DNA from 4 places in the Microbispora sp. H10836 genome. Region 4 is predicted to be linked to each of the others. Evidence: riboswitches for the same ligand, from Rfam matches in the RefSeq annotation. Region 4 holds a riboswitch; each other region holds the start of a gene.
The links. Region 4 has a riboswitch for cobalamin ahead of HHX30_RS02650 (ABC transporter substrate-binding protein). Riboswitches for the same ligand answer to the same signal wherever they lie in the genome.

Region 1: it holds a riboswitch for cobalamin, as region 4 does, so the genes downstream of both, HHX30_RS22045 (CbtB domain-containing protein) here and HHX30_RS02650 (ABC transporter substrate-binding protein) in region 4, are expected to answer to the same signal.
Region 2: it holds a riboswitch for cobalamin, as region 4 does, so the genes downstream of both, HHX30_RS15025 (cobyric acid synthase) here and HHX30_RS02650 (ABC transporter substrate-binding protein) in region 4, are expected to answer to the same signal.
Region 3: it holds a riboswitch for cobalamin, as region 4 does, so the genes downstream of both, HHX30_RS18935 (ribonucleoside-diphosphate reductase subunit alpha) here and HHX30_RS02650 (ABC transporter substrate-binding protein) in region 4, are expected to answer to the same signal.

Annotation. Positions count from the first base shown of each region.
Region 1 is NZ_JABBWU010000012.1:37,543-45,361, forward strand. It holds gene HHX30_RS22035 (SpoIIE family protein phosphatase) at 1-1,235, shown strand, start outside; gene HHX30_RS22040 (STAS domain-containing protein) at 1,235-1,537, shown strand; cobalamin riboswitch at 1,608-1,737, shown strand; gene HHX30_RS22045 (CbtB domain-containing protein) at 1,772-1,960, shown strand; gene HHX30_RS22050 (CbtA family protein) at 1,969-2,712, shown strand; gene HHX30_RS22055 (histidine phosphatase family protein) at 2,723-3,280, shown strand; gene HHX30_RS22060 (ROK family transcriptional regulator) at 3,569-4,765, shown strand; gene argG (argininosuccinate synthase) at 4,895-6,343, shown strand; gene HHX30_RS22070 (NAD(P)-dependent oxidoreductase) at 6,516-7,412, opposite strand; gene HHX30_RS22075 (helix-turn-helix domain-containing protein) at 7,462-7,819, shown strand, end outside.
Region 2 is NZ_JABBWU010000007.1:67,003-74,821, reverse strand. It holds gene HHX30_RS15035 (FtsX-like permease family protein) at 1-55, opposite strand, end outside; gene HHX30_RS15030 (serine/threonine-protein kinase) at 159-1,622, shown strand; cobalamin riboswitch at 1,719-1,842, shown strand; gene HHX30_RS15025 (cobyric acid synthase) at 1,890-3,461, shown strand; gene cobN (cobaltochelatase subunit CobN) at 3,458-7,015, shown strand; gene HHX30_RS15015 (putative cobaltochelatase) at 7,012-7,819, shown strand, end outside.
Region 3 is NZ_JABBWU010000009.1:261,561-269,379, reverse strand. It holds gene glmS (glutamine--fructose-6-phosphate transaminase (isomerizing)) at 1-1,652, shown strand, start outside; gene HHX30_RS18940 (tripartite tricarboxylate transporter substrate binding protein) at 1,833-2,771, shown strand; cobalamin riboswitch at 2,817-3,057, shown strand; gene HHX30_RS18935 (ribonucleoside-diphosphate reductase subunit alpha) at 3,199-5,451, shown strand; gene HHX30_RS18930 (ribonucleotide-diphosphate reductase subunit beta) at 5,448-6,452, shown strand; gene HHX30_RS18925 (mechanosensitive ion channel family protein) at 6,496-7,551, shown strand; gene HHX30_RS18920 (hypothetical protein) at 7,599-7,819, opposite strand, start outside.
Region 4 is NZ_JABBWU010000001.1:573,144-580,962, forward strand. It holds gene HHX30_RS02640 (ABC transporter ATP-binding protein) at 1-566, opposite strand, end outside; gene HHX30_RS02645 (iron ABC transporter permease) at 563-1,603, opposite strand; gene HHX30_RS02650 (ABC transporter substrate-binding protein) at 1,649-2,614, opposite strand; cobalamin riboswitch at 2,693-2,829, opposite strand; gene HHX30_RS02655 (acyltransferase) at 3,328-4,623, shown strand; gene HHX30_RS02660 (Gfo/Idh/MocA family protein) at 4,586-5,458, opposite strand; gene HHX30_RS02665 (histidine phosphatase family protein) at 5,558-6,139, shown strand; gene HHX30_RS02670 (hypothetical protein) at 6,196-6,471, opposite strand; gene HHX30_RS02675 (DUF397 domain-containing protein) at 6,616-6,849, opposite strand; gene HHX30_RS02680 (helix-turn-helix transcriptional regulator) at 6,850-7,671, opposite strand.

The DNA.
Region 1 (7,819 bases), on a different contig from region 4:
ACGGGGTCGGCATCCTCCTGGAGCACCCCGACGGCCCGATGGCGCTGTGGATCGAACTGGGCGACCGGTCTTTCACCACCGAGGACCAGCTGCTGCTGTCGCTGCTGGCCGGGCGGCTGGCCCAGGGACTGGTCCGCGCCCACCAGATCGACCAGCAACGCGAGACCGCGATCGCGCTGCAGCGCGCCATCCTCGGCCCCGCCCAGCTTCCCGACGGGTTCGCCGTACGCTACGAGCCCGCCACCCGGCCTCTGGAGGTCGGCGGCGACTGGTACGACACCATCGCCCTGCCCGGCGGACGCATCGGCATCGTCGTCGGCGACTGCGTCGGACGCGGGGTGGAGGCCGCCGCCGTCATGGGACAACTGCGCAGCGCCTGCCGCGCGCTGCTCCTGCAGGACGACAGCCCGGCCCGCGTGCTCATGGCCCTCGACCAGTTCGCCGCCGGTGTCCCCGGCGCCCGGTGCACCACGGTCTTCTGCGGCGTCCTCGACCCGGAGACCGGGCACCTGTCGTACTCCAGCGCGGGACACCCCCCGGGCATACTCGCCCACCCCGACGGCAGCACCGGCCTGCTCGACGGCGGACGTTCCGTTCCCCTGGCCGTCCGCCCGGGTGCGACGCGCCCGGAGGGCGAGGCGGTCATCCCCGCGCGTGCCACGCTCATGCTCTACACGGACGGCCTGGTCGAACGTCGTCGCCGCTCGCTGTATTCGGGCATCGACCAGGCCAGCCAAGCCGTACAGGACGGCAGGAACGTCGCGGTCGACGACCTCGCCACGCAGGTGATGATCCGCCTGGCGCCCGCCGACGGCTACGACGACGACGTCGCTCTGCTGCTCTACCGGCACCCGGCCCCACTGGAGATGACGTTCCCCGCCGAGTCGTCGCAGCTCGCGCCCGTTCGCAAGGCGCTGCGGAGCTGGCTCGGCCAGTGCGACCTACCGGCCCAGATCGTGCAGAACGTCCTGGTCGCCGCCGGTGAGGCGTGCGCCAACGCGATCGAGCACGGCCACCGCCACACTCCCGGCGACACCGTCCGGCTCCGGGCCGAGGCGTCCGTCGACAACCTGCGCCTCACCGTCGCCGACACCGGCCGCTGGAAGGCCCCGCAACCCGAGGTGAACAGCCACCGCGGCCGCGGCGTCGCCCTCATGCGCGCCATGATGCAGCAGGTCACCATCACCCCGGGCCCGTCCGGCACCACCGTCGACATGCAGATGAGGATCGCCTGATGACCACGCCGCTCACCCTCACCCCCGGCCATGGCCCTGACGGCGCCGCCCTGCTGACCGTCGCCGGTGAGATCGACATGAGCAACACCGACAGCCTCGCCGCCGCTCTCGACCGCACGCCTGGCCCCGTCGTCCTCGACCTGACCCTCGTCGAATACCTCGACAGCGCGGGCCTGAGCGTCCTGTTCGCCCACGCCGACCGCATCACCCTCATCGCCAACCCCCTGCTGACCCCCCTCCTGACCATCTCCGGGCTCGCCGACCTCGCCACCGTCCAGGACGGCGGTCCCGACGTCCGTTAGGGCGGGCGTTCTCGGCCTCGTCCTGTGGCCGGACCGCTGGGCACCTCCTGTGAAGGGTTGACGCGAACAGGGGGAAGGGATACGTTCCGGTGGATTTCACGATCGTCCAAGGGAAATCCGGTGAGATGCCGGTGCGGACGCGCCACTGTATTCGGGACGTACATCCCGGGAGCCAGGTCGCTTGGGCCTTCGTGACCTCGCATGGTGGGACGCGTCATCCCTGAGGAGGCCTGTATGAGTGGAATGTCCACTCCTTCCGTCATCCCGATCCCGCGACTGAGGCTGTGGCTGCTGACCGTGCCGGTGTTGCTGCTGATCGCCTACCTGGTTCTGATGGACAACGGGGCGATCTCGCAGAGCGGCGCCTATCTGCACGAGCTCATGCACGACGGGCGCCACCTGCTCGGCGTGCCCTGCCACTGAGCGCGGGCGTGGTACGCACCCTGGTGGTCAGGGGCCTGCTTCTGGGCCTGCTGGCCGGATTGATCGCGGGCGGCTTCGCCTTCGCTTTCGGCGAGCCGCGGGTCGACAGCGCGATCGCGCTGGAGGAGGCCCACGTCGCGCACGACGCGCATGGTCACGACCACGGCGAGGAGGAACTGGTCGGCAGACCGGGGCAGAAGGCCGGGTTGTTCCTCGCCACCGGCCTGTACGGGCTCGCTGTGGGAGGGATCTTCGCCCTCGCGTACGCGGGGCTGCGCGGGCGGGTCGGCCCCCGGTCGGAGGGCGGGCTGGCACTCGCCGCGGCAGGGACGGCGTTCGTGGCGGTGATTCTTGTGCCATTCGTGAAATATCCGGCCAACCCGCCGGCCGTCGGAGACCCGGAGACGATCAATAGCCGTACCGTGCTCTACGTGGTGATGGTCCTCGTCGGGCTCGCGGCGGCGGTGATCGCGGTGGCGACCGCCCGCAGGGTCACCGCGGGGCCCTGGGCACGGTGGACCGCGGCGGCGCTGGCGTTCCTGGTCCCGGTGACAGCCGCCTGGATTCTGCTGCCCACCGTCGACGAGGTGCCCGAGGGCTTCCCCGCCACCTTGTTGTGGCAGTTCAGGCTCGCGTCGCTGGGGACCCAGCTGGTCTTCTGGACGGCCTTCGGCGTGTTGTTCGGGTGGGTGAGCGACCGGGCGGCGGGACGTGCGCGGGCCGTCCCGGCCACCGCCGCCACGCCGATCTGAGCCGGGCACGGTGCTGCTCGTCCGGCATGCCGGTACGCCGGAGATGCGGGCCGCCCGATTTCCCCTGGCCGATCGGGACGCCGACGCGGCGAGCCTGGCCAGGGCCGCCGCCCTGGCTCCGATGACGGCGGGCTCGGCCGGGTGGGCCGGTCCCGCCGTCGCCGCGCGCCAGACCGCCGCCGCCATCGGTCTGGAGGCGCGGGTGGCGCCGGCGCTGGCCGAGGTGGACGTCGGCCGGTGGCGCGGCCTGCCGTACGAGCAGGTCGCGCGGGAGGAGCCGGACGCCTTGGTGAGCTGGCTTACCGACCCGCACGTGGTTCCGCACGGCGGTGAGAGCCTGGCCGCGCACGCTGAGCGGGTCGCCGCCTGGCTCGACCTGGTGCGCGCGGAGCCCGGCGTCGTCGCCGTGTGCGACGCGGGCACGATCCGGGCGGCGATCGGCCACGCGCTGGGGCTCGATCCGCTGGGCGCCGCTCTCTTCGATCTCGCGCCGCTGTCGGTCACCGAGTTGCTAGCCACGCGGAGCGGCTGGCGGGTCGCCTACGTCAACCGGAAGGTCCCGTCGTGAGCCGGTCCGCGCCGTACGGCCGGACATCTGGCGGAAATGGCGCTCCCTCTGAGTCGGCCGAGGGCTGACTTCGGCCGGGCGCCTGCCGAAAGGCGCCCGGTGCCCACCGTGGGCCCGACGAGTTCCGCGGACATGCACGAATGCGAGTTTCCTCGCCGGACGGCGCACGGATCGGGCCGGACTTCTTCCCAATCCTTCTCGGATGAGATGAGTGCGGCGGATTTCCGGCCGGACCGGGAGTTTCGCGCGGATGACGAATGAGGCGTCACCCGATGAGAAACTTGGCATGTGGAGACTTCGGTGCCAGGGCGAGCCGAAACACGGCTCCAGGCCAAAATCCTGACGCGATTGCGAGACGCCGGTCCGCAATCTCGCATTCAGCTGTCGGAACACTTCGAAGTGTCACGAACGACGATCGGGACCGAACTCGGCCGGCTCACGGCGCTTCATCTCGTCGAGGAAATCGGACCGGCCGCGTCCCGCGGAGGCCGCCGCTCGACCGTCATCGATCTCGCCGGTCACGTTCGGTTCGTCGGCATAGCCATCGGTGCGACCTCTGTCTCCACCGCGGTCACCGATGGCCGGCTGCGAGTTCTCGCGTTCGAACGCACCGAATGCGACGTACGCCGGGGGCCTGAGCCGGTGCTCGAACTCGCCGCGGAACAGACCCGGCGGCTGCTCGTGAAATTGGGAGTGGACAGGCCGCTGGGAGTCGGCGTGGGCGTGCCCGGCCCGGTGGACTTCTCCCGTGGTATCCCGGTGTCGCCGCCGATCATGCCGGGATGGGACGGTTATCCGGCCCGCGATCTGCTCGGGCGGCGGTTCGATTGTCCGGTCTTACTGGACAACGATGTCAATGTAATGGCACTCGGCGAACAACACGCCGGTGCGGCGGGCACCGTGGAGAACTTCCTGTTCGTCAAGGTCGGCACGGGCATCGGCTGCGGAATCGTGGCCAAGGGTGAGCTCTATCGCGGCATGGACGGATGTGCGGGGGATATCGGACACATCCCGGTCGCCGATTCGGTCGCCGTCTGCGCGTGCGGCAACACGGGATGCCTGGAGGCGTCCTTCGGCGGCGACGCGCTCGCTCGCGACGCCCTCGCCGCGGCCCGGTCGGGGCGCTCGCCCCTGCTCCGGGAACTCCTCGAACGCACCGGGACGCTCACCGCCGCCGATGTGGGGGAGGCGGTCGGCGCCGGGGACGCGACGTCCGTCCAGATGGTGCGCGACGGGGGACGGCGGGTGGGCGAGGTTCTGGCGGGCCTGGTGTCGTTCTTCAACCCGAGCCTCATCGTCCTGGGTGGCGGGCTCACGCTGCTGGGCCACGTCCTGCTCGCCGAGATCCGCGGGGCGATCTACCGGCGCTCGCTGCCGCTCGCCACCAGGAACCTGCCGATCATGATGAGCGATCTCGGCCCGCAGGCCGGCGTTATCGGGGCGGCCAGACTCGTGAGTCAGGAGGTCTACGGGGTCGCCCGGTGATCGGCGCTCGCACCCGCACTCCGCACCCGCACCCCGGCACCCGCACCTGAGGGCCCGCCGGCACTCGGCCGTCGGAGACTTCACGCGCCGGATTGCATGATCATGCATTCCCGTGTATATATTCTACTCGTGTCCAAGGTGCTCACTTCTCTGCCTGTCGGCGAGCGTGTCGGGATCGCCTTCTCCGGTGGCCTCGACACTTCGGTAGCGGTCGCGTGGATGCGGGAGAAGGGTGCAGTGCCGTGCACCTACACCGCCGAAATCGGCCAGTACGACGAACCTGACATCGCCTCGGTGCCGGGGCGTGCCACCGCGTACGGCGCGGAGATCTCCCGGCTGGTCGACTGCCGGGCGGCCCTGGTCGAGGAGGGGCTCGCGGCTCTCGCCTGCGGGGCGTTCCACATCAGGTCCGGCGGCCGCACGTACTTCAACACCACCCCGCTCGGGCGGGCCGTCACCGGCACCCTGCTGGTGCGCGCGATGCTCGAGGACGGCGTGCAGATCTGGGGAGACGGCTCCACCTTCAAGGGCAACGACATCGAGCGGTTCTACCGCTACGGTCTGCTCGCCAACCCCTCCCTGCGGATCTACAAGCCCTGGCTGGACGCCGACTTCGTCAACGAGCTCGGCGGGCGCAAGGAGATGTCCGAGTGGCTGCTCGCCCACGGGCTGCCCTACCGGGACAGCGTGGAGAAGGCCTACTCCACCGACGCGAACATCTGGGGCGCGACGCACGAGGCCAAGTCTCTTGAGCACCTCGACACGGGCATCGAGATCGTCGACCCCATCATGGGTGTGCGTTTCTGGGACCCCACCGTCGAGATCGCCACCGAGGACGTCACGATCGGCTTCGAGCAGGGACGTCCGGTGACGATCAACGGCAAGGAATTCCCCTCCGCCGTCGATCTGGTGCTGGAGGCCAACGCCATCGGCGGCCGGCACGGCCTCGGCATGTCCGACCAGATCGAGAACCGGATCATCGAGGCCAAGAGCCGGGGCATCTACGAGGCCCCGGGCATGGCGCTGCTGCACACGGCCTACGAGCGGCTGGTCAACGCGATCCACAACGAGGACACCCTCGCCAGCTACCACATCGAGGGGCGGCGGCTGGGCCGGCTGCTCTACGAGGGCCGCTGGCTGGACCCGCAGGCGCTGATGCTGCGCGAGTCGCTGCAGCGCTGGGTCGGCATGGCGGTGACCGGGCAGGTGACCCTGCGGCTGCGGCGCGGTGAGGACTACTCCGTGCTGGACACGTCCGGGCCGGCGTTCAGCTACCACCCGGACAAGCTCTCCATGGAGCGCACCGAGGACTCCGCCTTCGGCCCGGTCGACCGCATCGGGCAGCTGACGATGCGCAACCTCGACATCGCCGACTCCCGCGCCAAGCTGGAGCAGTACGCCAGGCTCGGCATGGTCGGCACCCAGCAGCCGGCCTTGATCGGCGCGGCGCAGGCGGCCTCGACCGGCCTGATCGGCGCGATGGCCGAAGGCGGGGCCGAGGCCATCGCCTCCCGCGGCGAGGCTCCCACGGAGGAGGAGCTGCTCGACCAGGCCGCGATGGAGCTCGGCACCGACTGAGGCCACGACGTTCGCTGAGGGCGCCCGGCACGCCGGGCGCCCTCAGCACGTCCTCGCCGGTCATGGCGACCACGGGGCGCGGCCGGACCGGCCACCACGCGGGGAAGGCGCCGGCGTCCTCGCTCCTGCCGTTCGGCCTCCCAGGAGCCCGGTGATCGCCGGGGGCGGCGCGCTAGACGAGGACCCGGGGGTTGAGGATCTCGGTGATCCGGGTGAACCCGTCGGCGCCGTGGCCCTTTCCGATCACCCGGCGTGCCCAGCCCTCGGCCGCGCGCATCACGCTCGCGTCGATGCCGTGCGCCTCGGACACGTGGACGATGTGGGCCATGGACGAGGCCGCCGAGGTGATCGGGTTGCCCTCGCCGGGGAACGCGCCGCTGTCCACGTCCCGCGCCGCCTGCTCGAAGAGGGGCGGCAGGATCGCGCCGATGCCCTTGGCGAACGGCGCCAGCTCGCGAGCGGTCACCCCCTCGGCCCGCGCCACCGCCAGCGCGTGCGCGTAGCCCGCCATCGCGGTCCAGAAGACGTCGAGCAGCGCGATGTCGTAGGCCGCCGCCCGGCCGATCTCCTCACCGAGATGGGTGTGCGTGCCGCCGAGCGCGTCCAGCAGCGGGCGGTGCCGCTGGTAGAGCTCCTCCGGGCCGCTGTGGAGGAACACCGCGGCCGGGGTGCCGATGGTCGTGGTCGGCGTCATGATCGCGCCGTCGAGGTAGCCGATGCCGTGCTCGGCCGCCCAGGCCCCGGCGCTCCTTGCGCGGTCGGGCGTGTCGGCGGTCAGGTTCACGAGCGTGCGTCCCCGCAGTGCGTCGGTGACCGCGTCGCGCCGGAGGACGGCGTCCGCGGCGTCGTAGTTCACCACGCAGATCACGGTCAGCTCGCTCGCCGCGACCGCCGCCTCCGGCGTGGGGGCGCCCACAGCGCCCCGCTCGGCCAACTCGCGATCCCTGCCCGGTGTCCGGTTCCAGACCGTGGTCCGGACGCCGGCGTCCAGGAAGGCCCCGGCCAGGGCCCGGCCCATCGGGCCCAGGCCGAGCACGGTGACGGCAGACTGGTCGGTGTGCTGGATCATGTCTCAACTCCTGCGTGCATGACAGTGGGAGCGCTGAACGGGATGGACGATGACGCGTAGCCGTGCCCAGGACCTGAACGTCTGCGGGGTGACCGCCGCGATCGCGGTGATCGACGGCAAGTGGAAGACGATCCTGCTCTGGCTCCTGGAATCCGCGCCGCGTCGTCCCGGCGAGCTGGTCCGGCGACTGCCGGGCCTCACCGAGAAGGTGCTGACTCAGACGCTCCGGGAGATGGAGGCCGACGGGCTCGTGCACCGTGAGGTGCATGGCGGCCGCCCGCTGAAGACCGTGTACTCACTGACCGAGTTCGGCCGTGAGCTGTCCGAGGCGCTGGCGCCGCTGTCCGACTGGGGACACCGCCGCCTGGAGAAGCTGGCTCTGGAGAGGTCGGTCCCGGAAAGGCCGA
Region 2 (7,819 bases), on a different contig from region 4:
CGGCCGGCGCGCGCCGGACCACCAGCGGCAGCCGCGCCCGCACCATCCTCACCATCCGGGCCTGACCACGCTCATCCCGGCATCATGACAAGCATGATCGAGAAGCACCACCGTTACGTTCATCTAAGGTGTGGGGAAAACGGGCCGAGGAGGGCTGCATGCCTGCGGTGGGGCCGCTGCTCACGGGAGATCCGGCCGAGATCGGCGGCTATCGGCTGGAGGGCCGCCTCGGCGCGGGCGGCCAGGGGGTGGTCTACCTCGGCCGCGCGGCCGGGGGCGCGCCGGTGGCGGTCAAGCTGCTGCATGAGGGCTGGTCGGGGGACGAGGACGCCCGCCGCCGCTTCGCACGGGAGATCGCCGCCGCGGGGCGGGTCGCGCCGTTCTGCGTGGCCCGGGTGCTCGACTTCGACCTGGACGGCCCGCGGCCCTACGTCGTGAGCGAGTACGTGGAGGGCCCCACGCTGCAGCGGGCAGGACGGCGGTCCGGGCCCGCCCTGCACCGGCTGGCCGTGGCGACCGCGACCGCACTCGCCGCCGTGCACCAGGCCGGGATCGTCCACCGCGACTTCAAGCCCGCCAACGTGCTGCTGGGGTCCGACGGTCCGAGGGTCGTCGACTTCGGGGTCGCCCGCGGTCTCGGCGCGACCACGGCGACCGGCGGCACCGTCGGCACGCCCGCCTACATGGCGCCCGAGCAGATCGCCGGCGAGCCGCCCGCGCCCGCCTGGGACGTGTTCGCGTGGGGCGGCGTGATGGTGTTCGCGGCCACCGGCAGGCCGCCGTTCGGCGACGACGCGCTGCCCGCCGTGCTGAACCGCGTGCTCACCAAGGAGCCCGACCTCGGCGACCTGGAAGAGCCGTTGCGCTCCATCGTCGCGCTGGCCCTCCGCAAGAACCCCGCCGAGCGCCCGGGCATCCTCGACATCACGATGCGGCTGCTCGCCGCGGTTCCGGAGGGGACCGCCGGGAGCCTCCCCGCCGTGCTCACCGCCGGACGGCATTCCGTGGCTCCGGAACCCGGCACCGTCCCCTCACGGCGGGGCTCCGGCCGCCGCCGCGGGCTGCTCGCGGGGGCGGCGGTCACCCTCGCGGCCGCGACGACCGGGGGCGTGCTGCTGTCGGTGCCGCCGTCCGAAGGCGCCGCCGAAAACGTCGCCGGGGGCGACGCGCGCGGCACGGCGGTCGCCGCCGCCGTGTCCACTCCGGCGGCGAGTCCCAGCCCCTCACTCAGCCCCTCGCCCACCCCGGCGTCCGCTCCGACGCCCACTGCACGCGTGCCGCTGCGCTTCACCGCGCGCTTCGCGGGCGTGTGGCGCGGCAGGGTGGACTACGAGCCCGGCGCGTACGACACGCTCGTGCTGACCGTGCCGAAGGGCGGCGACACGGTCACCGAGCAGTTCGTCGACTACCACTGCGTGGGCACCTCCAGGCTCCAGGTGGTCAGCGGGACGACGGTGCGGCTGAAGCGGGTCTCGATGCGGGGCAACTGCGTGCGCAACGGCACGATCTATCTCACCGTCCACGACAACGGCACGATGACGTTCGACTACAACGGGCACGGCGAGAACAAGTGGACGAAGAACGAGCCGTTCTACATGATCGCCACCTTGAAGCGCATGTGACCAAGCGCACCTAGCGTCCCCACTAGATCAGACAGACCACACTTGCGGGACATCCGACACAAAGGTGTATGTTGACCACCGCAAGCGACGGACGCGGAGGAAGCCGGTGTGAATCCGGCGCGGTCCCGCCACTGTCACCGGGGAGCGACCCTCACCCACGCCACTGCCCAGCACGGGCGGGAAGGCTGAGGGAAGCGCCGATCCGGGAGCCAGGATACTCCGGCCGTCGGACCTTCTACCGGGGGCGCGGACACCCCCAGGGGGGACATGCCATGGCCCGGACAGGCCTGCGCAGACGCGCCTCACTGCCGGTTTCGCGCTCCATCACCTGACGTGGCGGCCGGCGGCGGCCTGCTCGTGGCGGGCACGACCTCCGATGCCGGGAAGAGCGTCCTGGTGGCCGGGCTGTGCCGGTGGCTGGCCCGGCGCGGCGTACGGGTCGCGCCTTTCAAGGCGCAGAACATGGCGCTCAACTCGATGGTCACCGCCGACGGCGGCGAGATCGGACGGGCCCAGGCGATGCAGGCCGCGGCGGCCCGGGTCGAGCCCGAGGCCGCGATGAACCCGGTGCTCATCAAACCGGCCGGGGAGCGGCACTCCCACGTCGTCGTGCTCGGCCGGGCGCACGCCGACGTGGACGCCGTGTCCTACCGCGACCACAAGATGCGCCTGCTCGACGTCGCCCTCGACGCGCTGAACGGCCTGCGCCGCCGCTACGACGTGGTGATCTGCGAGGGGGCGGGCAGCCCGGCCGAGGTCAACCTGCGCGACCGCGACATCGCCAACATGGGCCTGGCCCGCGCGGCCGGTCTGCCGGCGCTCGTCGTCGGCGACATCGACAGGGGCGGCGTGCTCGCGCACTTCGCCGGCACCCTCGCGGTGCTGGACCGGGACGACCAGCGGCACATCGCCGGCTTCGTGGTCAACAAGTTCCGCGGCGACCTCGCGCTGCTGCGGCCGGGGCTCGACTGGCTGGCGGAGGCGACGGGCCGTCCGTGTCTGGGCGTGCTGCCGTGGCGCTCGGGCCTTTGGCTCGACGTGGAGGACTCTCTCGACCTCGACAGCCGTCCCGGCCTGCTCACCCCGCCGGTCGGAGATGAGATCCTGCGCGTGGCCCTCGTACGGCTGCCGCGGATGTCCAACGTCACCGACGCCGACGCGCTGGCCGCCGAACCGGGGGTGAGTGTGCGCCTGGTCACCACTCCCGCCGAGCTCGCCGACGCCGACCTCGTCGTGCTGCCCGGCACCCGCGCCACCGTCGGCGACCTCGCCTGGCTGCGCGAGCGGGGCCTGGACGAGGCGCTGCGCCGCCGCGCCGCCGAGGGCGGCCCGGTGCTCGGGATCTGCGGCGGCTACCAGATGCTCGGCACGGTCGTCGACGACGACGTGGAGAGCCGGGCGGGCCGGGTTCCCGGCCTGGGCCTGCTGCCCGCCCGCACGGCGTACGCGCCGGACAAGGTGCTGGCGCTCGCGGAGGGCGAGTGGCGGGGCCACGAGGTGGCGGGCTACCAGATCCACCACGGCCGGGTCACGGCAGAGGGCGGCGAGCCGTTCCTCGACGGCTGCCGGGCGGGAGCGGTGTGGGGCACGACCTGGCACGGCCTGTTCGAACGGGACGGCTTCCGCCGGGCCTTCCTCGCCGAGGTCGCCGCCGCCGGCGGCCGGGCCTGGCTGCCGGGGAGCGGCACGTTCGCCGCGCACCGGGAGGCCCGTCTCGACGCGCTGGGCGACCTCGTCGAGGAGCACCTGGACACCGAGGCCGTGTGGCGGCTCATCGAGCGGGGCGTGCCCGGCGGCCTGCCCACCGCCGAGATCGCGTTGCGGGAGGACCGTCCATGACGATGCTGCTGCTGTCCACCGCCGACACCGAGCTGCTCGCCGCCACCCGCGGCGGGGCGGGCTGGCGGGTCGCCAACCCCGCGCGTACGGACGTCGGGGACGTGCCCGCGCTCGTGGACGGCGTGGACGCCGTCGTCGTCCGGCTGCTCGGCGGCAGGCGCTCGTGGCCCGAGGGGCTCGACGCCGTGCTGGCCGCCGGGCTGCCCACGATCGTGCTCGGCGGCGAGCAGGCCCCGGACGCCGCGCTGATGGCGCTGTCCACCGTGCCGTCGGGGGTCGCGGCCCAGGCGCTCGCCTATCTCGCGGAGGGCGGCCCGGACAACCTGGCGGAGCTGCGGCGCTTCCTGTCCGACACGCTTCTGCTGACCGGCGAGGGCTTCGCGCCGCCCAGACCCACCCCCGCCTGCGGCGTGCGGCCCGGCCGCGCCCGCCGGGAGGGCCGCCCGCTGGTCGGCGTGGTCTACTACCGGGCCCACGAGCTGTCGGGCAACACGGCGTTCGTCGACGCGTTGTGCGACGCGGTCGAGGCGGCGGGCGCCGACGTGCTGCCGGTCTTCTGCGGGTCGCTGCGCGGGGCGGGCGACGACCTGCTCGAACCGCTGCGGCCGGTGGACGCCCTCGTCGTCACCGTGCTGGCCGCGGGCGGCGCGGTGGCCGCCGCCGCGAGCGCGGGCGGCGACGAGGACGCCTGGGACGCCGGGGCGCTCGCCGCCCTCGACGTGCCGGTGCTGCAGGCGCTGTGCCTGACCACCCCCCGCGCGGTCTGGGCGGACTCCGACGCCGGCCTGTCCCCGCTGGACGCCGCGATGCAGGTGGCGGTGCCCGAATTCGACGGCAGGCTGATCGGCGTGCCGTTCTCCTTCAAGGAGGACGGGCCCGACGGCGTGCCGGTCTACGTCGCCGACCCCGAGCGGTGCGCCCGCGTGGCCGCCCTCGCGGTCGCGCACGCCCGGCTGCGCCATGTGCCCAACGGCGACAAGCGCCTGGCGATCGTGCTGTCGTCCTACCCCACCCGGCACGCCCGGGTCGGCAACGCCGTCGGGCTCGACACCCCCGCCTCCGCCGTCGTGTTGCTGCGGGCCCTGCGCGCGGCCGGGTACGACGTGGGTGGCGCGCCGGACGACGGCGACGCGCTGATCCACGCCCTGATCGCGGCGGGCGGCCACGACGTTGAGTGGCTCACCGAGGAGCAGCTGGAGGCCGCCCCGGCCCGGGTGCCGCTGGACGCCTACCGGGAGTGGTTCGCGGCGCTGCCCGCCGAGCTGGGCGAGGCGGTGACCGCCCACTGGGGCCCGCCGCCCGGCTCCCTCTACGTCGACGGGAGCGACATCGTGGTCGCCGCGCTGCGGTTCGGCAACGTCATGCTCGCCATCCAGCCGCCCCGGGGGTTCGGCGAGAACCCGGTGGCCATCTACCACGACCCCGACCTGCCGCCGAGCCACCACTACCTCGCGGCGTACTGGTGGCTGGCCCGCGAGTTCGGCGCGCACGCCGTCGTCCACCTCGGCAAGCACGGCACGCTGGAGTGGCTGCCGGGCAAGGGGCTCGGGTTGTCGGCGTCGTGCGCGCCCGACGCCGCGCTCGGCGCGCTGCCGCTGGTCTACCCGTTCATCGTCAACGATCCTGGCGAGGGCACCCAGGCCAAGCGCCGCGCGCACGCCACCGTCGTCGACCACCTGATCCCGCCGATGGCCAGGGCCGACTCGTACGGCGACCTGGCCCGGCTGGAGCAGCTGCTGGACGAGCACGCCACCGTCGCCGCCCTCGACCCGGCCAAGCTGCCGGCCGTACGAGCGCGGATCTGGACGCTCATCCAGGCCGCCCAGCTCCACCACGACCTGCACGTGGACGAGCGGCCGCAGGACGCGGAGTTCGACGACTTCCTGCTGCACGTCGACGGCTATCTCTGCGAGATCAAGGACGCCCAGATCCGCGACGGCCTCCATGTGCTCGGCCAGGTCCACACCGGGGAGGCCCGAGTCAACCTCGTGCTCGCCGTGCTGCGCGCCCGTCAGGTCTGGGCCGGCGCCGCCGGGGCGCTGCCCGGCCTGCGCGAGGCTCTCGGCCTGCGCGAGACCCTTGGCCTGCCGGGAGACGCCGGGACGGCGGAGGTGGACGCGTTCGAGGGCGAGGCGCGGCGGCTGGTCCAGGCCATGGAGGACCACGGCTGGGACCCGGCGGCGGCCGGCGCGGTCACGGACGTGCCGGAGGCCGCCCGGGTGCTGCGCTTCGCCGCCGAGGAGGTCGTGCCGAGGCTCGACCGGACGACGGACGAGGTCGCGCACGTGCTGCACGCGCTGGACGGCGGTTACGTGCCCGCCGGGCCGTCCGGGTCGCCCACGCGCGGGCTGGTCAACGTGCTGCCCACCGGCCGCAACTTCTACTCGGTCGACCCCAAGGCGATCCCGTCGCGGCTGGCCTGGGAGACCGGCTCGGCGCTCGCGGCCTCGCTGGTCGAGCGCTACCGCGCCGACACCGGCGAGTGGCCGCGCACGGTCGGCCTGACGGTCTGGGGCACCAGCGCGATGCGCACCCAGGGCGACGACATCGCCGAGATCATGGCGCTGCTCGGCGTGCGGCCGGAGTGGGACGACGCCTCCCGCCGGGTGACCGGGTTCGAGGTCATACAGGCCGGCGAGCTGGGCCGCCCCCGGGTGGACGTGGTCGTGCGCATCAGCGGCTTCTTCCGCGACGCGTTCCCCCACGTCGTGACGCTGCTCGACGAGGCCGTACGGACGGTCGCCGCGCTGGACGAGCCCGCCGAGGTCAACCCGCTGCGGGCGCACGTCCACGCCGACCTCGGCCGGCACGGCGACGAGCGCCGCGCCACCAGCCGCGTCTTCGGCTCCAAACCCGGCGCGTACGGCGCGGGCCTGCTGCCGCTCATCGACGCCCGCAACTGGCGTGACGACGCCGACCTCGCCGAGGTGTACGCGGTGTGGGGCGGCTACGCCTACGGCCGGGGCCTGGACGGCCGGGAGGCACGCGCGGACATGGAGGCGGCGTTCCGGCGCATCGACGTGGCGGCCAAGAACCAGGACAACCGCGAGCACGACATCGCCGACTCCGACGACTACTTCCAGTACCACGGCGGGATGGTGGCCATGGTCCGCCACCTGACCGGCACGTCCCCCGCGGCGTACGTGGGCGACTCGCACGTCCCCGACGCGGTGCGCACCCGGACGCTGGGCGAGGAGACGCGGCGGGTGTTCCGGTCCCGGGTGGTCAACCCGCGCTGGATCGCGGCGATGCGGCGGCACGGATACAAGGGGGCGTTCGAGATGGCGGCCACGGTGGACTACCTGTTCGGGTTCGACGCCACGGCCGGGGTGGTGGACGACTGGATGTACGAGTCGCTCGCCGCCTCCTACGTCTTCGACCCGCAGGTGCGGGAGTTCATGCGGGCTTCCAACCCCTGGGCGCTGCGCGGCATCGCCGAACGGCTGCTGGAGGCGGCCGACCGGGGCCTGTGGGCCGAGCCGTCGCCGGAGACCCTCGACGGCCTGCGTGCGACGTACCTGGAGATGGAAGGCGACCTGGAGGCGGGCAAGTGACCGGACATCCCTTCACCGCGTATCCGTTCAGCGCGGTCGTCGGGCACGACGACCTCAAGCTGGCGCTGCTGCTCAACGCCGTGTCGCCCGCGATCGGCGGCGTGCTCGTGCGGGGCGAGAAGGGCACGGCGAAGTCGACCGTGGTGCGGTCGCTCGCGGCGCTGCTGCCCGAGGTGACGGTGGTGGCGGGCTGCCGGTTCTCCTGCGATCCCGCCGCGCCCGATCCGTCGTGTCCCGACGGCCCGCACGAGAGCGGCCTGTCCGGGCGGCCACGCCCCGCCCGCCTGGCCGAACTGCCGGTGGGCGCGTCGGAGGACCGGGTGGCCGGGTCGCTCGACCTGGAGCGGGCGCTGACCGAGGGGGTCAAGGCGTTCGAGCCGGGCCTCCTGGCGGCGGCGCACCGTGGCGTGCTCTACGTGGACGAGGTCAACCTGCTCCACGACCACCTGGTGGACCTGCTGCTCGACGCGGCGGCGATGGGTGTGGCCCACGTTGAGCGCGAGGGCGTGTCGGTCCGCCACGCCGCCCGTTTCCTGCTGGTCGGCACGATGAACCCCGAGGAGGGCGAGCTCCGGCCGCAACTGCTCGACCGGTTCGGCCTCGCCGTCGAGGTGCGCGCCTCCCGCGACCCGGACGAGCGTGCCGAGGTGGTGCGCCGCCGCCTCGCCTTCGACGCCGATCCGGCCGGCTTCGCCGCCGCGTACGCCGGCGGCGAGCGCGACCTCGCCCGGCGCATCACGGCGGCGCGTGACCGGCTGCCCGGCGTGGCGCTTCCCGACGCCGCGCTGCGGGGCATCACGGCGG
Region 3 (7,819 bases), on a different contig from region 4:
CGGCGGTGCCCGCCAAGTTCAAGGGCACGATCGGCATCGGCCACACCCGCTGGGCCACCCACGGCGCGCCGAGTGACGTGAACGCGCACCCGCACCTCGACCAGGAGCAGCGCATCGCCGTCGTGCACAACGGCATCATCGAGAACGCCGACGAGCTGCGCCGCCGCCTGGAGGGCGAGGGCGTGAAGTTCGAGAGCGAGACCGACAGCGAGGTGCTCTCGCAGCTCATCGGGCGGATGGTCAAGGAGACCGAGTCGCTGCGGGAGGCCGTGCTGCGGGCGCTGAAGAGCGTGGTCGGCACGTACGGCATCGCCGTGATCGACGAGCAGCGCCCCGGCGAGATCGTGGTGGCCCGCAACGGCAGCCCGATCGTGCTCGGCCTCGGCGAGAAGGAGATGTTCGCCGCGTCCGACGTCGCCGCGCTCATCCGCTACACGCGCCAGGTCGTCCACCTGGAGGACGGCGAGCTGGCGGTCATCAAGGCCGACGGGTTCAACACGTTCACCAGTGACGCCAGGGAGACGGCCAAGGAGCCGTTCACGGTCGACTGGGACGCCGGGCACTACGACAACGGTGGCTACGAGCACTACCTGCTCAAGGAGATCTCCGAGCAGCCCGACACGGTCGCCCGCACGCTGCGCGGCCGCATCGACGACCGGTTCCACATCGCCCACCTCGGCGGCCTCAACATGGACGCCCGCGAGATCCGTTCCTTCCGCCGCGTGAAGATCATCGGCTGCGGGTCCGCGTACTACTCGGGGCAGATGGGCGCGCAGCTCATCGAGGAGCTGGCCCGCATCCCCGCCGACGCCGAGCCCGCCTCCGAGTTCCGCTACCGCAGCCCCGTCGTGGAGCCCGACACGCTGTACGTCGCGATCAGCCAGTCGGGTGAGACGTACGACACGCTCGTGGCGGTGCAGGAGCTCAAGCGCAAGGGCGGCCGGGTGCTCGGCATCGTCAACACCGTCGGCAGCGCCATCGCCAGGGAGACCGACGGCGGCATCTACCTGCACGCCGGTCCCGAGGTCTCGGTGGCCTCGACCAAGGCGTTCACCTCCACGGCCGTGGCGTTCGCGCTGCTCGCCCTGCACCTCGGCCGCGTACGCGACCTGTCGCCGGCCGACGGGCGCAGGATCTGCGAGGGCCTGCGCCGGCTGCCCGAGCAGATCAAGGAGATCCTCACGCTGGAGGACCGGATCAGGGAGCTGGCGAAGAAGTACGCCGACTCGCCGGGCATGATGTTCGTCGGCCGGGTGCGCGGCTACCCGGTGGCCCGCGAGGGCGCCCAGAAACTCAAGGAGATCTCCTATGTCCACGCCGAGGCGTACCCGGCGAGCGAGCTCAAGCACGGCCCGCTCGCGCTGATCAGCCCCGAGCTGCCGACGGTCGCGATCGTCCCGGACGACGAGCTGCTGGACAAGAACCTCACCACGCTGGGCGAGATCCGGGCCCGGCACGGGCGCATCCTCATGGTCGGCCACCGCACCTCCGAGGCGGCCGACGACTGCATCGTGGTGCCCAAGAACGAGGTCGAGCTCGACCCCATCCTGCTCACGATCCCGCTGCAGCTGTTCGCCTACCACGCCGCCGTCGCCCTCGGCCGCGACGTCGACCGCCCGCGCAACCTCGCCAAGAGCGTGACGGTCGAGTAGGACCCGTTCATCCCGTACGGCCCGCGCCCGCCCGGCGCGGGCCGTACGGGCGTGCGTGCGCGAGTGTCCGGCGCGGAGGGGTATCGATCGCCGCAGCCCTAACGTCCGTTATGTGGTGACATGGTGTAGTTACTCATAGTCTGTGCGTGTAAGGGACTCTTCGGGCAGGAGGGTGCCGACATGCGACGCCGTACGGTCCTCGCGCTGGGGGTCCTGGCCCTCGCGGGCGCGTGCGGCGTCCAGGCGCCGCCGCGCCGGTGGGGGGAGTTGTCCCTGACCGTCCCCCGTCCGCCGGGCGGGTGCGGGGACGGCGTCGCCGCCGGGTTCAAGGCCCTCGTCGAGGGGCGGGGCTGGGCCCGGGCCGTCCAGATCAGGTGGGAGGCCGGCGGCGGGGCGGCCCTCGCCCGGCCGGCCGGGCCGCGGACCGGCCTGGTGGTCGCCGATTCCGCGTTGCTCGCCGCCTGCGCGCTGGCCCGCGACCCGCTCCTGGTCGCCAGGGCCGTCCCGCTCGCGCGGCTGGCGGGGGAGTGGGAGGTGCTCGTCGCCTCGCCCGAATCGGGCTACCGCACGTTCGAGCAGTTCGCCGCCGCGCTGCTGCGCCACCCGGGCGGCCCCAGGGTGGCCGGCGGCGCCGACCGGGGGCCGGAGCACCTGCTGCTCGGTATGACCGCGCAGGGCCTGGGGGCCGACCCGCGGCTGCTCGACTACGTCGCGTTCGGCAGCAGAGCGCAGGCCGTCGCCGCGGTCCTCGACGGGCGGGTCGCGCTCGGGTTCGGCAGCAGGCGCGAGGTCGCCCCCCACGTCCGCGCCGGACGGCTGCGGCCGCTCGCCGTCTCCTCCGCCGAACGGCTGCCCGGGGTGGACGCGCCGACGCTGTCGGAGTCGGGCGTACGCGTCGTGTACGCCGACTGGACCGGGCTGGTCGCTCCGCGCGGCACGCCCGGGCAGGACGCCCTGCTCGACCTGTGCCGGGCCGTCACCGCCACCCCGGGGTGGCGGAGCCTGTGCGAACGCAACGACTGGACGCCGATGTGGCTCGACGGCGACGACTTCCGGCAATGGCTGACCGGCGAGGCGCGCCGAACGGCCCTGCTGCTCAATGATCTCGGACTCCGCTGAAAAGCACAACTTGTGGGGGCAGTTGCGGGAAGGGCCACAAGATGTAGGATCCATCGCGTCGCTGGTTCACCTTGGTGAGGCAAGAGGGAACCCGGTGCGAATCCGGGACTGCCCCGCAGCGGTGAGCGGGAACGACCGCCGTCACACGGCACGGTGTCTGCATGCACCATGTCGTGAAGCACTGGGCGCCGGCGCGCCCGGGAAGCGACGGCCAGTAGGACCGGCGGGCGCGAGCCCGGCCGGACGCCCGCGAGTCCGAAGACCTGCCGGTGACGCGCGCGCATGGGCGCGCGCCCCGCGCCGGGCCCCGAGGGAGGGCTCGCCGCCGTCCGCCACGGGCCACCTGCTGGCCTCTCGTGCGCGTGCGCCGCGGCATGCCCCTCCTCCGGTCCGGCCGGGCCAGGAGACGACGAGGAGAGGGCATCTGATGACGATCACCGACCCGGTCTCCGCGTCCGCGGACCCCGTGTCAGGGGAAGGCGGCGCGCGGGACGCGGCGGCCGTGTGGCAGGCCATCGAGGAGGCGGCGGCCGGGGTCATCGCCGACCCGGAGAACTCGCGCCGGGCGGCCCGGCTGCTGAGCGGGCTGATCGCGGAGGAGGCGGCGGCCGAGGGGGTGCGCGCGTTCTCCGAGTCGGTCGCGGCCGCCCACGCGGCCGGGCTGCTGGGCGACGCCGTCGCCGCGTTCGTGGCCGACGAGGCCGGGGCGCTCGACGCGTTGATCGACACGGCGGCCGACGACCGGTTCGAGTACTTCGGGCTGCGCACGGTCTACGACCGCTACCTGCTGCGCCACCCGGTCACCCGGCGCGTGCTCGAACGCCCGCAGCACTTCCTGCTGCGGGTCGCCTGCGGCCTGTCGGCCACGGTGGCCGAGGCGGCCGAGCTGTACGGCCTGATGTCCACGCTGGCCTACCTGCCCAGCTCGCCGACGCTGTTCAACTCGGGCGCGCGTCGGCCGCAGTTGTCGTCGTGCTTCCTGCTCGACTCGCCCCGCGACGAGCTGGAGAGCATCTACGAGCGGTACGGCCAGGTGGCCCGGCTGTCGAAATACTCCGGCGGCATCGGCGTCGCCTGGACGCGGGTGCGCTCGCGCGGCTCGCTGATCCGGGGCACCAACGGCCTGTCCAACGGCATCGTCCCCTGGCTGCGCACGCTCGACGCCTCGGTGGCGGCCGTCAACCAGGGCGGCAGGCGCAAGGGCGCCGCCTGCGTCTACCTGGAGACCTGGCACGCCGACATCGAGGAGTTCCTGGAGCTTCGCGACAACACGGGCGAGGAGTCGCGCCGCGCCCACAACCTCAACCTGGCCAACTGGGTGCCCGACGAGTTCATGCGCCGGGTCGAGGCGGACGGCACGTGGTCGCTGTTCGACCCCAAGAAGGCCCCCGAGCTGACCGACCTGTGGGGCGAGGCGTTCGACGCCCGCTACCGCGAGCTGGAGGCCGCCGGGCGATACGTCCGGCAGGTGCCGGCCCGGGCCCTGTACGCCCGGATGATGCGTACGCTCGCCCAGACCGGCAACGGCTGGATGACGTTCAAGGACGCCGCCAACCGCACCTCCAACCAGACCGCGCTGCCCGGCAACGTCATCCACCTGTCCAACCTGTGCACCGAGATCCTGGAGGTCACCAGCGACGGGGAGACGGCCGTGTGCAACCTCGGCTCGGTCAACCTCGCCGCGCACCTGACCCCCGAGGGCGACGCCGTCGACTTCGGCAGGCTGCGCGCCACGGTCCGCACCGCCGTACGGTTCCTGGACCGGACGATCGACCTCGGCTTCTACCCGACGCCGGAGGCGGAGGCGGCCAACCGGAAGTGGCGGCCGGTGGGGCTCGGCGTCATGGGCCTCGCCGACGTGTTCTTCGCGCTGCGCCTGCCGTTCGACTCACCCGGGGCACTGGCGCTGTCCACCCGCGTCGCCGAGGAGATCGCGCTCGCGGCGTACGGCACCTCGGCCGACCTGGCCGTCGAGCGCGGGCGCCACCCGGCGTACGAGCAGACGCGGGCGGCGGGCGGCGTCCTGCACCCGGACCACTACCCGTGCTCCCCGGCGCACCCGGAGGAGTGGGCGGCGCTGCGGGCCAGGATCGCGGAGACCGGGCTGCGCAACTCCCTGCTGGTCGCGATCGCGCCGACGGCCACGATCGCCTCGATCGCCGGCTGCTACGAGTGCGTCGAGCCGCAGGTGTCCAACGTCTTCAAGCGGGAGACGCTGTCGGGAGAGTTCCTCCAGGTCAACCGGTATCTCGTCCGCGACCTCCAGTCGCGGGGCCTGTGGACCCGGCCGACGCGCGACGCGATCAAGCTCAACGACGGCTCGATCCAGGACATCCCCGCCATCCCCGGCGAGCTGAAGACGCTCTACCGCACCGCCTGGGAGCTTCCCCAGAAGGCGCTGATCGACATGGCCGCCGCGCGGCAGCCGTACATCGACCAGTCGCAGTCCCTCAACCTCTTCCTGGCCGCCCCCACCATCGGCAAGCTCTCCTCGATGTACGCCTACGCCTGGCGGTCGGGCCTGAAGACCACCTACTACCTGCGCTCCCGCCCGGCGACGCGGATCGCCCAGACGACCGTGCCGGCCGTCACCCCCGCCGTGCCCGATGAAGGGGCCGTCGCCTGCTCCCTGGAAAACCGCTCCCTTGAGAACCCGGAGATCTGCGAGGCATGCCAATGAGAACGATGCTGCTCGACCCGGGCATGGATCTGACCCTGCGCCCGATGCGCTACCCCGGGTTCTACGAGAGGTACCGCGCGGCGATCAGGAACACCTGGACGGTCGAGGAGGTCGACCTCGCCTCCGACCTCGCCGACCTCGCGACCCTCGACGAGGGGGAGCGGCACCTGATCAACCGGCTCGTGGCGTTCTTCGCGACCGGGGACTCGATCGTGGCCAACAACCTGGTGCTGAACCTCTACCAGCACGTGAACGCCCCGGAGGCGCGGCTCTACCTGAGCCGCCAGCTGTTCGAGGAGGCGGTGCACGTCCAGTTCTACCTGACCCTGCTGGACACCTACCTGCCCGACCACGACGAGCGGGTCAAGGCGTTCGCCGCGGTCGAGCACATCCCGTCGATCCGCGACAAGGCCGAGTTCTGCTTCCGCTGGATCGACTCGATCAGCGAGCTGAGCCGGCTGGAGACCCGGGAGGACCGGCGGGCCTTCCTGCTCAACCTCATCTGCTTCGCCGCCTGCATCGAGGGGCTGTTCTTCTACGGCGCCTTCGCGTACGTCTACTGGTTCCGCTCGCGCGGCCTGCTCGGCGGCCTGGCGACCGGCACGAACTGGGTGTTCCGCGACGAGTCGATGCACATGGAGTTCGCCTTCGACGTGGTGGACACCGTACGCCGCGAGGAGCCGGACCTGTTCGACGACGAGCTGGCGGCCCGGGTGACGCGGATGCTGGAGGAGGCGGTCGCCGCCGAGCTCGCCTTCGCCCGCGACCTGTGCGGCGACGGGCACGGCGTGATGAGCGCCGGCAACATGCGGCGCTACCTGGAGTACGTCGCCGACCGCAGGCTCGCCCGGCTCGGCCTGCCCGTCCGGTACGGCACGGACAACCCCTTCCCGTTCATGGAGTTCCAGGACGTGCAGGAGCTGGCGAACTTCTTCGAGCGCCGGGTCTCGGCCTACCAGGTGGCCGTCGAGGGTGACGTCAGTTTCGACGAGGCCTTCTGATCTGTCTGTTTTCGGCGCTCCCGAAAAGGGCAAAGGGAACCCCATGACGACGACAGGGGGCGCCGTCACAGCGGCAGCGTGGAACTGGGCGACCTTGGCGATCGCCGTGACCGCCGCGATCGTCGCGGTGGAACTGGTCCGGCGGGTGCTGAAATCACGCCTCATAGGGGAGCGATGGGCGCTCGCCGGGCCGTTCGCGCGCCGGTGCACCTGGCCGGGGTTCGCCTCGGCCGTGGTGGGCACCGTCAAGGCCGCCTACGACCCGGACATGCCCGGGTCGGACTCGCGCGGCTTCCAGCAGATGCTCTCGCTGCTGCTGATCGCCTGCGTGACCTGGCTGCTGATCCAGGCGGCGTACGCGGTGACCGACGTCGTCCTCGACCGGCTCACGCGGGTCGAGGGCGAGCGCAACCGCCGCGCCCGGCGCATCCGCACCCAGATCGCGCTGGTGCGCCGGGTGTCGGCGGCGGTCGTCGTGGTGCTCGCGCTGGGGGCGATGCTGTTCACGTTTCCGCAGGTGCGAGCCCTGGGCGCGGGGCTGCTCGCCTCCGCGGGGATCGCCGGCGTGGTGGGAGGCATCGCGGCCCAGTCCACGCTCGGCAACATGCTGGCCGGGCTACAGCTGGCCTTCAGTGACGCGCTGCGGCTCGACGACGTGGTCGTGGTGGAGGACGAGTGGGGCCGCATCGAGGAGCTGACCCTCACCTATGTGGCGCTGCGCCTGTGGGACGAGCGGCGGCTCATCCTGCCGGTGTCCTACTTCACCGCCAACCCCTTCGAGAACTGGACGCGCCACGAGAGCCGCATCCTCGGCAGTGTGTACCTCCGCGTGGACTGGTCGATCCCGGTCGAGGAGGTCCGCACCGAGCTCTACCGGGCGCTGCGGGAGAACCCGCTGTGGGACCAGAAGGACTGGACGCTGCAGGTCACCGACATCACCCCGGAGGGACTGGTCGAGCTGCGCGCGCTGATGAGCGCGGCCGACTCGGCGAGCGCCTTCGACCTGCGCTGCGACATCCGGGAGCACCTGGTGAAGTTCATCCGCGAGAAGTACCCCGAGAGCCTGCCACGCCTGCGCCTCGAAACCCCGGCACGCTGAGCGTCTCGTCCGGTCTCTCGAACCGGGCCGTGCGACTGGCGGCGGTGTCAGGGGGTGCTGGACGGGCGCAGGAGCCTGCTCGCGCCCGCGATGAGCGCGGTCGCGAGGATCCACCCGGCCGCGACCAGCCCGTTCGCCAGCCACTGGGTCCATCCGGCCGGCTCCCAGGCGCCCCGCTGCTCGAACACGCTCACCGGCACGAGCAGGTCGAGCGTGTAGACGAACGCGTTGAAGTGGCGCGACTCGTCCAGCCCGATCTGATGCGGTG
Region 4 (7,819 bases):
AGCCGGTCGACGAGTTCGAGCACCTGCTGCTGATGGCCCAGGTCGAGCGCCGTCGTCGGCTCGTCCAGCAGGAGCACCGGCGCCTGCTGCACCAGCGCCCGGGCGAGCACGACCCGCTGCCGCTCGCCGCCGGACAGGTGCCCGAGCGGCCGGGACGCGAAGCCGTCCAGGTCGAGCCGTTCCAGCACCGACCGCGTCACCTCGCGGTCCCGCGGGCTCTCGCTGCCGAGATAGGGGATGTACGGCGTGCGGCCCAGCAGCGCGTAGTCGTACACCTTCATGTCGGGCGGCAGCGCGGGACTCTGCGGGGCGTAGGCGATCAGCCGGGCCCGGCGGCGTGGGCGCAGGTCGTCCACGGCCGTCCCGTCGACGAGCACCTCGCCCTCCCTCGGGACCAGCCCGGCGACGGCCCGCAGGAGCGTGGACTTGCCCGCGCCGTTCGGCCCGATGACCGCCAGCCACCCGCCGCGCGCGGCCGACAGCGTGACGTCCGTGAGCACCCGCCGCCCGCCGAGGGTGACACCCACGCCGCGCGCCTCGATCGCCGGGTGCCCGTCGCCGCTCACGTCTCCACCCGCCGGGTCACGCGCAGGACGGTGACGAAGAAGGGCGCGCCGACGAACGCCGTCACCACCCCGATCGGCAGCTCGGCCGGCGCGAGCACCGTACGCGCGATCGTGTCGGCCAGCACGAGGAACGCGGCGCCGCCGAGGAACGACAGCGGCAGCACGATCCGGTACGACCAGCCGGCGAGCCGCCGGACCACGTGCGGCACGACGATCCCGACGAACGCGATCAGCCCGCTGACCGCGACCGCCGCCGCGGTGGCGAGCGAGGCGGCCAGCAGCACGGCGAAACGCACGCGCGCCGCGTGCAGGCCGAGACTGACCGCCTCCTCGTCGCCGACCGACAGCACGTCGAGCAGCCGCCCGTGCAGCAGCATGACGACGGTCGACACCACGGCGTACGGCGCGATCATGCGGACCTGGTCCCAGCCGCCGCCGACGTCGCCGAGGATCCAGGCGTAGATCCGCTGCAGTTCCTCCACCTTGAGCTGCTGCACGAAGGTCTGGATCGCGGTGAGGAACGAGGTGACCGCCACCCCGGCGAGCACGAGCGTCGCGGTGCCGCCGCCCCGGCCCGCCGTGTGGCCCAGCGCGTACGCGAGGAACACCCCGCCGACGGCCCCGGCGAAGGCGGCGACCGGCACCGCGGTCACCCCGGCGTCGCCGCCCAGGAAGACCACGACGAGCGTGACCGTGAGACCGGCCCCGGCCGCCGCGCCGAGCAGGTACGGATCGGCCAGCGGGTTGCGGAACACGCCCTGGTAACCCGCCCCGGCCGTGGCGAGCAGCCCGCCCACGACGGCGGCGAGCAGCACCCGCGGCACCCGGAGCTGGAACAGCAGCCCCTCCTCGACCGGCGCGAGCCCCGAGTGCAGGGACACCAGCGGCAGCCGGTCGAGCAGCGCGAGCGCGATGGCGCGGGGCGAGATGCCCGCCGCGCCCGCCACCAGGCCGACGGCGAGGCTGGCCGCAAGCACGGCGGACGCGACGAGCAGCGCCCGGCCGCGCCGGGCCGGGGTCACGGCGTCACCACGCATTCACCGGCCACGCATTCACCGGCCACGCGTCACACCACCACGGGCTCAGCTCGCCGCCTTCTGGACGGCGTCGCCGACGGCCTGGGCGAGATCGGCGACCCGCGGCCCCCAGCGGGAGGCGATGTCGTCGTCCAGCTCCACCACGCGGCCCTTCTTCACCGCGGACAGGCCGGACCAGCCGGGCCGCTTGGCCAGCGCGGCGGCGTTCTGGCCGCAGCACTTGGTGTCGCCCAGGAAGATCAGGTCAGGGTCGGCCTTGGCGATGAACTCCGCCGACAGCTTGGGGTACCCGCCCGCCGCGTCGGGCGCCTCGTCGGCGATGTTCTTCAGCCCGAACAGGTTGTAGACCTGCCCGAGGAAGGTGCTCGACGTCGCCGCGTAGGGCGTGCTGTCCAGCTCGTGGTAGTACGTCAGGTTCTTGCCCTTCGGCGCCGCCGCCGCGAGGGCGTCGAGCTTCTCCTTGACGCCGTTCGCCACCTCTTCGGCCTTGGCCGTGTTGCCGGTGACCGCGCCGAGGTCCCTGATCTGGTCGTAGGTCTCGTCCAGCTTGGTCGCGGCGGGTTCGAGCAGCACCGGCACGCCGACCTTCCCCAGACCGGCCACGACGCCTTCCAGGTCGTTGGCGAGCACGACGAGGTCGGGCTTGGCGGCCACGATCGCCTCGACGTTGGGCTTGAACCCCGACAGCGAGGTCTTCGGCGCCTCCGGCGGGTAGTTCGACTGGTCGTCCACCGCCGACACCTGCGCGCCCGCGCCGATCGCGAACAGGATCTCGGTGGCCGTGGGCGAGAGCGACACGATGTGCTCGGGGCGCTTGGCGATGGTCACCGCGCCGTTTCCGGCCTGCACGGTGACGGGGAAGGCGGCCTGCCCCGTGCTGTTCGAGGCGGCGGTGTCCGAGACTGCGGGGGTGGTGGCCGCGGACGTGGCGGCGTCGTCGGTCTGGCCGCAGCCGGCCAGTCCGAGCACGCCCAGCACCACACCCGCGACGGCCGTGCGTACGGGCCTCACGAGGGTCCTCCATCAGGGGGAATGCCGGGAATCGAGGGACCCGCTGGAAGCGACGGATCACCCTTTTCCACGAGGGTCGATAGCGTCGGCGCACAGCGCAGGCGACCTGGCTCGTCCCCGGGGGCGGGGAACCACAGTTGCGGGACAGCGCCGGATTCTCACCGGACTTCGCTGCGCGGCGCGCGTCGGACGCAACGGTACCAATCCCCTGTCCGGCGTCCACCCCCGGCCCGCCCGCGCATGGGAGTCGACGCGGGGTCTCACCCGGCGGTCCGAGGCCGGGCGCGAGCGCGCGGACCGCGTCCGTGACGGACAGCCGGGGCCGGAGGGCTCCCGCCGCCACCGGCCGGGCGAGGCGCTCGACCCGGACGGCCGGGGCGCCTGCCTGGGCGTACGCGGGGATGGTAGGGCTGGCCCTACCCCGGCGGTAGGGGGGCGCCCATGATCGGAAGTAGGGACCGCGTCGCTGCGCCGGCCGGGGCCGCGGCGGGACGCTTGGAGTGTTCGACGGGCCGGAACTCCGAGGTGGTCTCAGCGCCTCGGAGACCCGGGCTTCAAGGACCCCGGCCCCGAAGACCCCCAGTCCTGAAGACTCCCAGCCCCGAAAACTCCGAGCGCACGGGACTCGCGCGCTCGGAGGTCCCAAGCCCGTGACCCCCGCCGCTCAAGGGTCGACCACCCCCGGCGGCCCGACACAGCGAAGGCGTCCCCCCATGTCCCTGACCATGCTCCCCCCCGCTCCGGAAAGGGCCCCGGCCGCGCCCGCGCCACGGGACCGCTTCATCGACGTCCTGCGCGTCTTCGGGATGGTCCTCGTGGTCGTCCAGCACTGGACGATGCCGGTCCTGTCGTACGCCCAGGGACGGCTGACCACGGGCAACGCCCTGGCGGCGGTTCCGTACGTCACCTGGATCTCGCAGGTCATGCCGCTGGTCTTCTTCGCCGGGGGCGCGGCCAACGCGATCAGCTTCCGGTCCGCGGCGCGCCGTGCGGGGCGCCCGGAGGCGCGGTCCGGCGTGGCGCGGGCGTGGACGGCGCGGCGGGTGCGCCGCCTGGCCTGGCCGGTCGTGCCGCTCGCGGTCGTGTGGCTGCCGCTCCCCCATCTCCTGGTCGCGCTCGGGGTGCCCGCGCAGCCGGTGGAGGTGGCCGCGCGTACGGTCGGCCAGTTGCTCTGGTTCCTGGCGGTCTACCTGCTGGCCGTGGTGGCCACGCCGCACCTGATGCGGGTGCGGGCCGGGGTCGCCCTGCCGGTGCTGGCGGGCGGTGCGGTGCTGATGGACGTGGTGCGCTTCTCCGGCCTGGAGGCGGCCGGCTACCTCAACGTCGCGTTCGTCTGGCTGGCGGTCCACCAGGTCGGGTTCCGGTACGCCGAGGGCGGCCTGGAGTGGCTGACGGGACGGCGGGCCGCCGGGCTCGCGGTGTCCGGGTTCGCGATGGTGGCGGCCCTCGTGGCGACCGGGCCCTACCCCGCCAGCATGATCGGGATGCCGGGGATGATCTCGAACATGGCCCCGCCGAGCGCCTGCCTGCTCGCGTTGTTCGCCGGCCAGCTCGGCCTGGCGATGCTGCTGCGCCCCGCCCTGAACACGCTGGCCGCCCGGCCGAGGGCCGAGGCGGTGCTCACCGCGCTCGCGCCGCGCATGATGACCGTCTACCTGTGGCACATGACCGCGCTCGTCGCCGTCGCCGGTGTGGCGACCGTCGGGTTCGGGCTGGCGACCCCGGACACCGGCTCGGCGACCTGGTGGAGCGCAGTCCCGCTGTGGCTGGCCGCCCTGGCGCTGGTCCTGGTCGCGCTCACCGCGATGCTCGGCCGATTCGAGGACCCCGTGGGGGCCGCCGCCCACCGGCTCGTGCCCGCGGCCGCCCCGCTCGTCGGCGGCGCGCTGCTCACCCTCACGATCACCGGTTTCGCGCCCGGCCCCGCGCCGGTTATCGCGTCCGCCGCCCTGGTCGCGGGGCTGGCCCTGGTCAGCCGGCCCGCAGCTGCCGCTCCACGTCGTCGATGATCTCCTGCAGGCGCAGGCCGTGGCGGGCGTCGAGCGGATGCCCGCCGCCGTCGCGCACCGTGCCCGCGAACTGCCTGACCACCTCGGGGACGACGTCGCCGAGTTCGGAGCCGAGCAGCGAGGCGCTGCCACGCCGGCCGTACACGTCGATCCGGCTGGGCGGGGTCTCGCCCTCGGCGGCCATGCACAGCGACGCCTCGCTGACCGCGCCGCCCTCGTGCTCCAGCAGCAGGCCGACCCAGCCGAGCGGATCGCCGTGTGCCCTGACCGCGACCACCCGGCCGAGCGCGGCGTCGAGCAGGTCGATCGTGTGCGGGCCCACGTCGAGCACCGCCCCGCGCTCCAGCCGCCAAGGGGTGGCGAAAGGGCCGCCGCGCAGGCTGCCGGAGATGTTGGCGGCGTGCCCGCCGAAGGGCTCGATGAGCCGGGCGCGGTCCAGGAACTCGACGGTCGCCGCCGAGTATCGGAAGGTGAAGAGCATCTGGGAGGCCACTCCCGCCTCCTCGATCGCCCCGGCCAGGCGCCGGGCGCCGTCGAGGTCGGCCGCGAGCGGCTTCTCCAGCAGCAGTGCCCTGCCCGCCCGGGCCGCGAGCACGCCCAGCTCGGCCTGCACGGCGGGCGGCACGCAGAAGGCGACCGCCTCGGACGCCGCGAACAGGTCCTCCAGCCGCTCGAAGGCGGGCGCGCCGTGGGCGTCCGCGAGCTCGCGCGCCGCCTCGGGCCTGCGTGCCCAGACCCCGGAGAGCGTCGTGTGCGGCCCCGCCGCGAGGGCGGGCGCATGGACCATCTCCGCCCACGGTCCCGCACCGACGAGTCCCACCCGCACCGGCTCCATGGCGTCCCCTCTCCGCGGGGACCCTACTGCAGGCCGCCGCCGCGCGGTCAAGGGGGCCGCCGCGCGTGGAACCGGCCGTACGGGCAAGATGGAGCCCTTATGAACGTCATCCTGCTGAGGCACGGCGAGACCGAATGGAGCAGGGCCGGGCGGCACACGGGCCGCACCGACCTGCCGCTGACCCCGCACGGCGAGGAGGAGGCGCGCGCCCTGTCCCCCCTGGTGGCGGACCGGTCGTTCGCGCTGGTCCTCGTCAGTCCCGCGCAGCGGGCCCGCCGTACGGCCGAACTGGCCGGGGCCGGGCCGTACGAGGTGGACCCGGACCTGTGGGAGTGGGACTACGGCGGCTACGAGGGCGTCTCCACCGCCGACATCCGCACGTCACGTCCCGGCTGGTTCGTCTGGCGGGACGGGGTCGTCCCGGGAGACGAGGCGCACCCGGGTGAGACCGTCGAGCACGTGGGACAGCGGGCGGACAAGGTCCTCGCCCGGATCCGCTCGGCGGACGGCGACGTGCTGGTGGTGGCGCACGCGCACATGCTGCGCGTGCTGGCGGCCCGCTGGCTCGGGCTGCCACCCGACCACGGCAGGTACTTCCGCCTCGACACCGGGACGTACTCCGTCCTCGGGCACGAGCACGGCGACGAGCCCGTCCTGCTGCGCTGGAACGCGCCCGCCTGAACGATCACGAACGATCACGCCGTGACGATCACGCCGTGACGATCAGAACGTGACGATCACGCATGGGCGACCGGCTGGGGTTGCGGCCCTCGGCCGGTCAGCCACTCCAGGACCTTGCGGTGGCCGCGCCGGGCGTCCTCGAAGTGCCCCCACCGCCAGTACCTGGGCTGCTCCCGCACCCCGGTGACCCACGTCCGGTAGGCCACCGACCTGGGCCGCCCGTCCGCCGGGTCCACCGGCGAGGCGACGCCGTAGGTGCGGATCACCACACGGCCTCCGGGCGCGAACAGCACGTCGTCGGCCACCGGGTAAAGAGTCATCTGGTCCAGCACGGGGTCCCCCTTGTGAGCTTTCCTGGGACTCACTGTGCCGGATCCGTGTTACGCCTCCCGCGTCGCGTTGTTACGCCCGTGAGAAGCGGGTGAACACGGGTTACACCAGAAAGGCCGGTCACACCGTCCGGTCACACCGTCCGATCACACCAGGAGGCCGTCGAACTCGCCGTCCTTGACCCCGAGCACCAGGGCCCGTATCTCGTCTCGGGTGTAGATGAGTGCCGGCCCCTCGGGATAGCGGGAGTTCCGGACGGCCACGCTGCCGTCGGGAAGCTCGGCCAGCTCCACGCAGTTGCCGGTCGAGTTGCTGTGGGCACTCTTCCGCCAGGTCACCCCGGCGATGTCGGTTGCGGGCATCCCGTTATATGTCTGCATTCATGTCTCTCTGAGAAGTTCGCCGAGGATCTCGGCAGTGCCGCCGGGCGTGGTGCTCTCCACGCACAGCTGCTCCATGGCCGTGAGGTAGGGATCGATGTCCTCACGTTTGTCCAGGTAGAGCGCACCCCAGAGCTGCTCGACGTAGACCACGTCCGAAAGGTCGGACTCCGGGAAGCGGAGGATGGTGAACGCGCCTCCCTCGGCCGCGTGCATCCCGTAGCGAAGGGGCATCACCTGAAGGGTGATGTTGGGCAGCGTGGACACCTCCAGCAGATGCTGGAGCTGTTCGCGCATCGTCGCACTCCCTCCGATGGGCCGCTTGAGCGCGGCCTCGTCGATGACGGCCCACAACCGGGGACCGTCCTTACGCGTGAGCCGTTCCTGCCGCTGCATCCGCAGATGGACGCGCTGTTCGAGCTCGTCCTCCGGGGCGTCCGGATGACCGAGCCGGATCACCGACTGGGCGTACTTCGCCGTCTGCAGCAGGCCGGGCACGAACTGCACCTCGTAGGTGCGGATCACGCTGGCGGCCTCCTCCAGGCCGACGTAGGTGACGAACCAGTTCGGCAGCACCTCGCCGAACTTGTGCCACCACCCGGGCGTGTTCGCCTCGCGGACCATCTCCAGCAGGCCACGCCGCTCGTCGTCGTCGTGGACGCCGTACAGCGTGAGGAGGTCTTCGACGTCACGTGTCTTGAATCCGACCCGGCCGAGCTCCATCCGGCTGATCTTCGACTCTGAGGCACGGATGTGGAATCCGGCGACCTCACGGGTCAACCCCCGCTGCTCGCGCAGCCGGCGAAGGCTCGCACCGAGCATGATGCGTCGAACGGTGGAACCGGATCCGGGCGGATCTATGGACACGTGCTATTCCTCCGCTTTGTGGACTGGTTCACAGTCTGTCAAAGATCGCCCCCTTCGTCCCAGTGGTGTTCGGGGGTAACCGTAGCGCTTGCACAACGCGCTT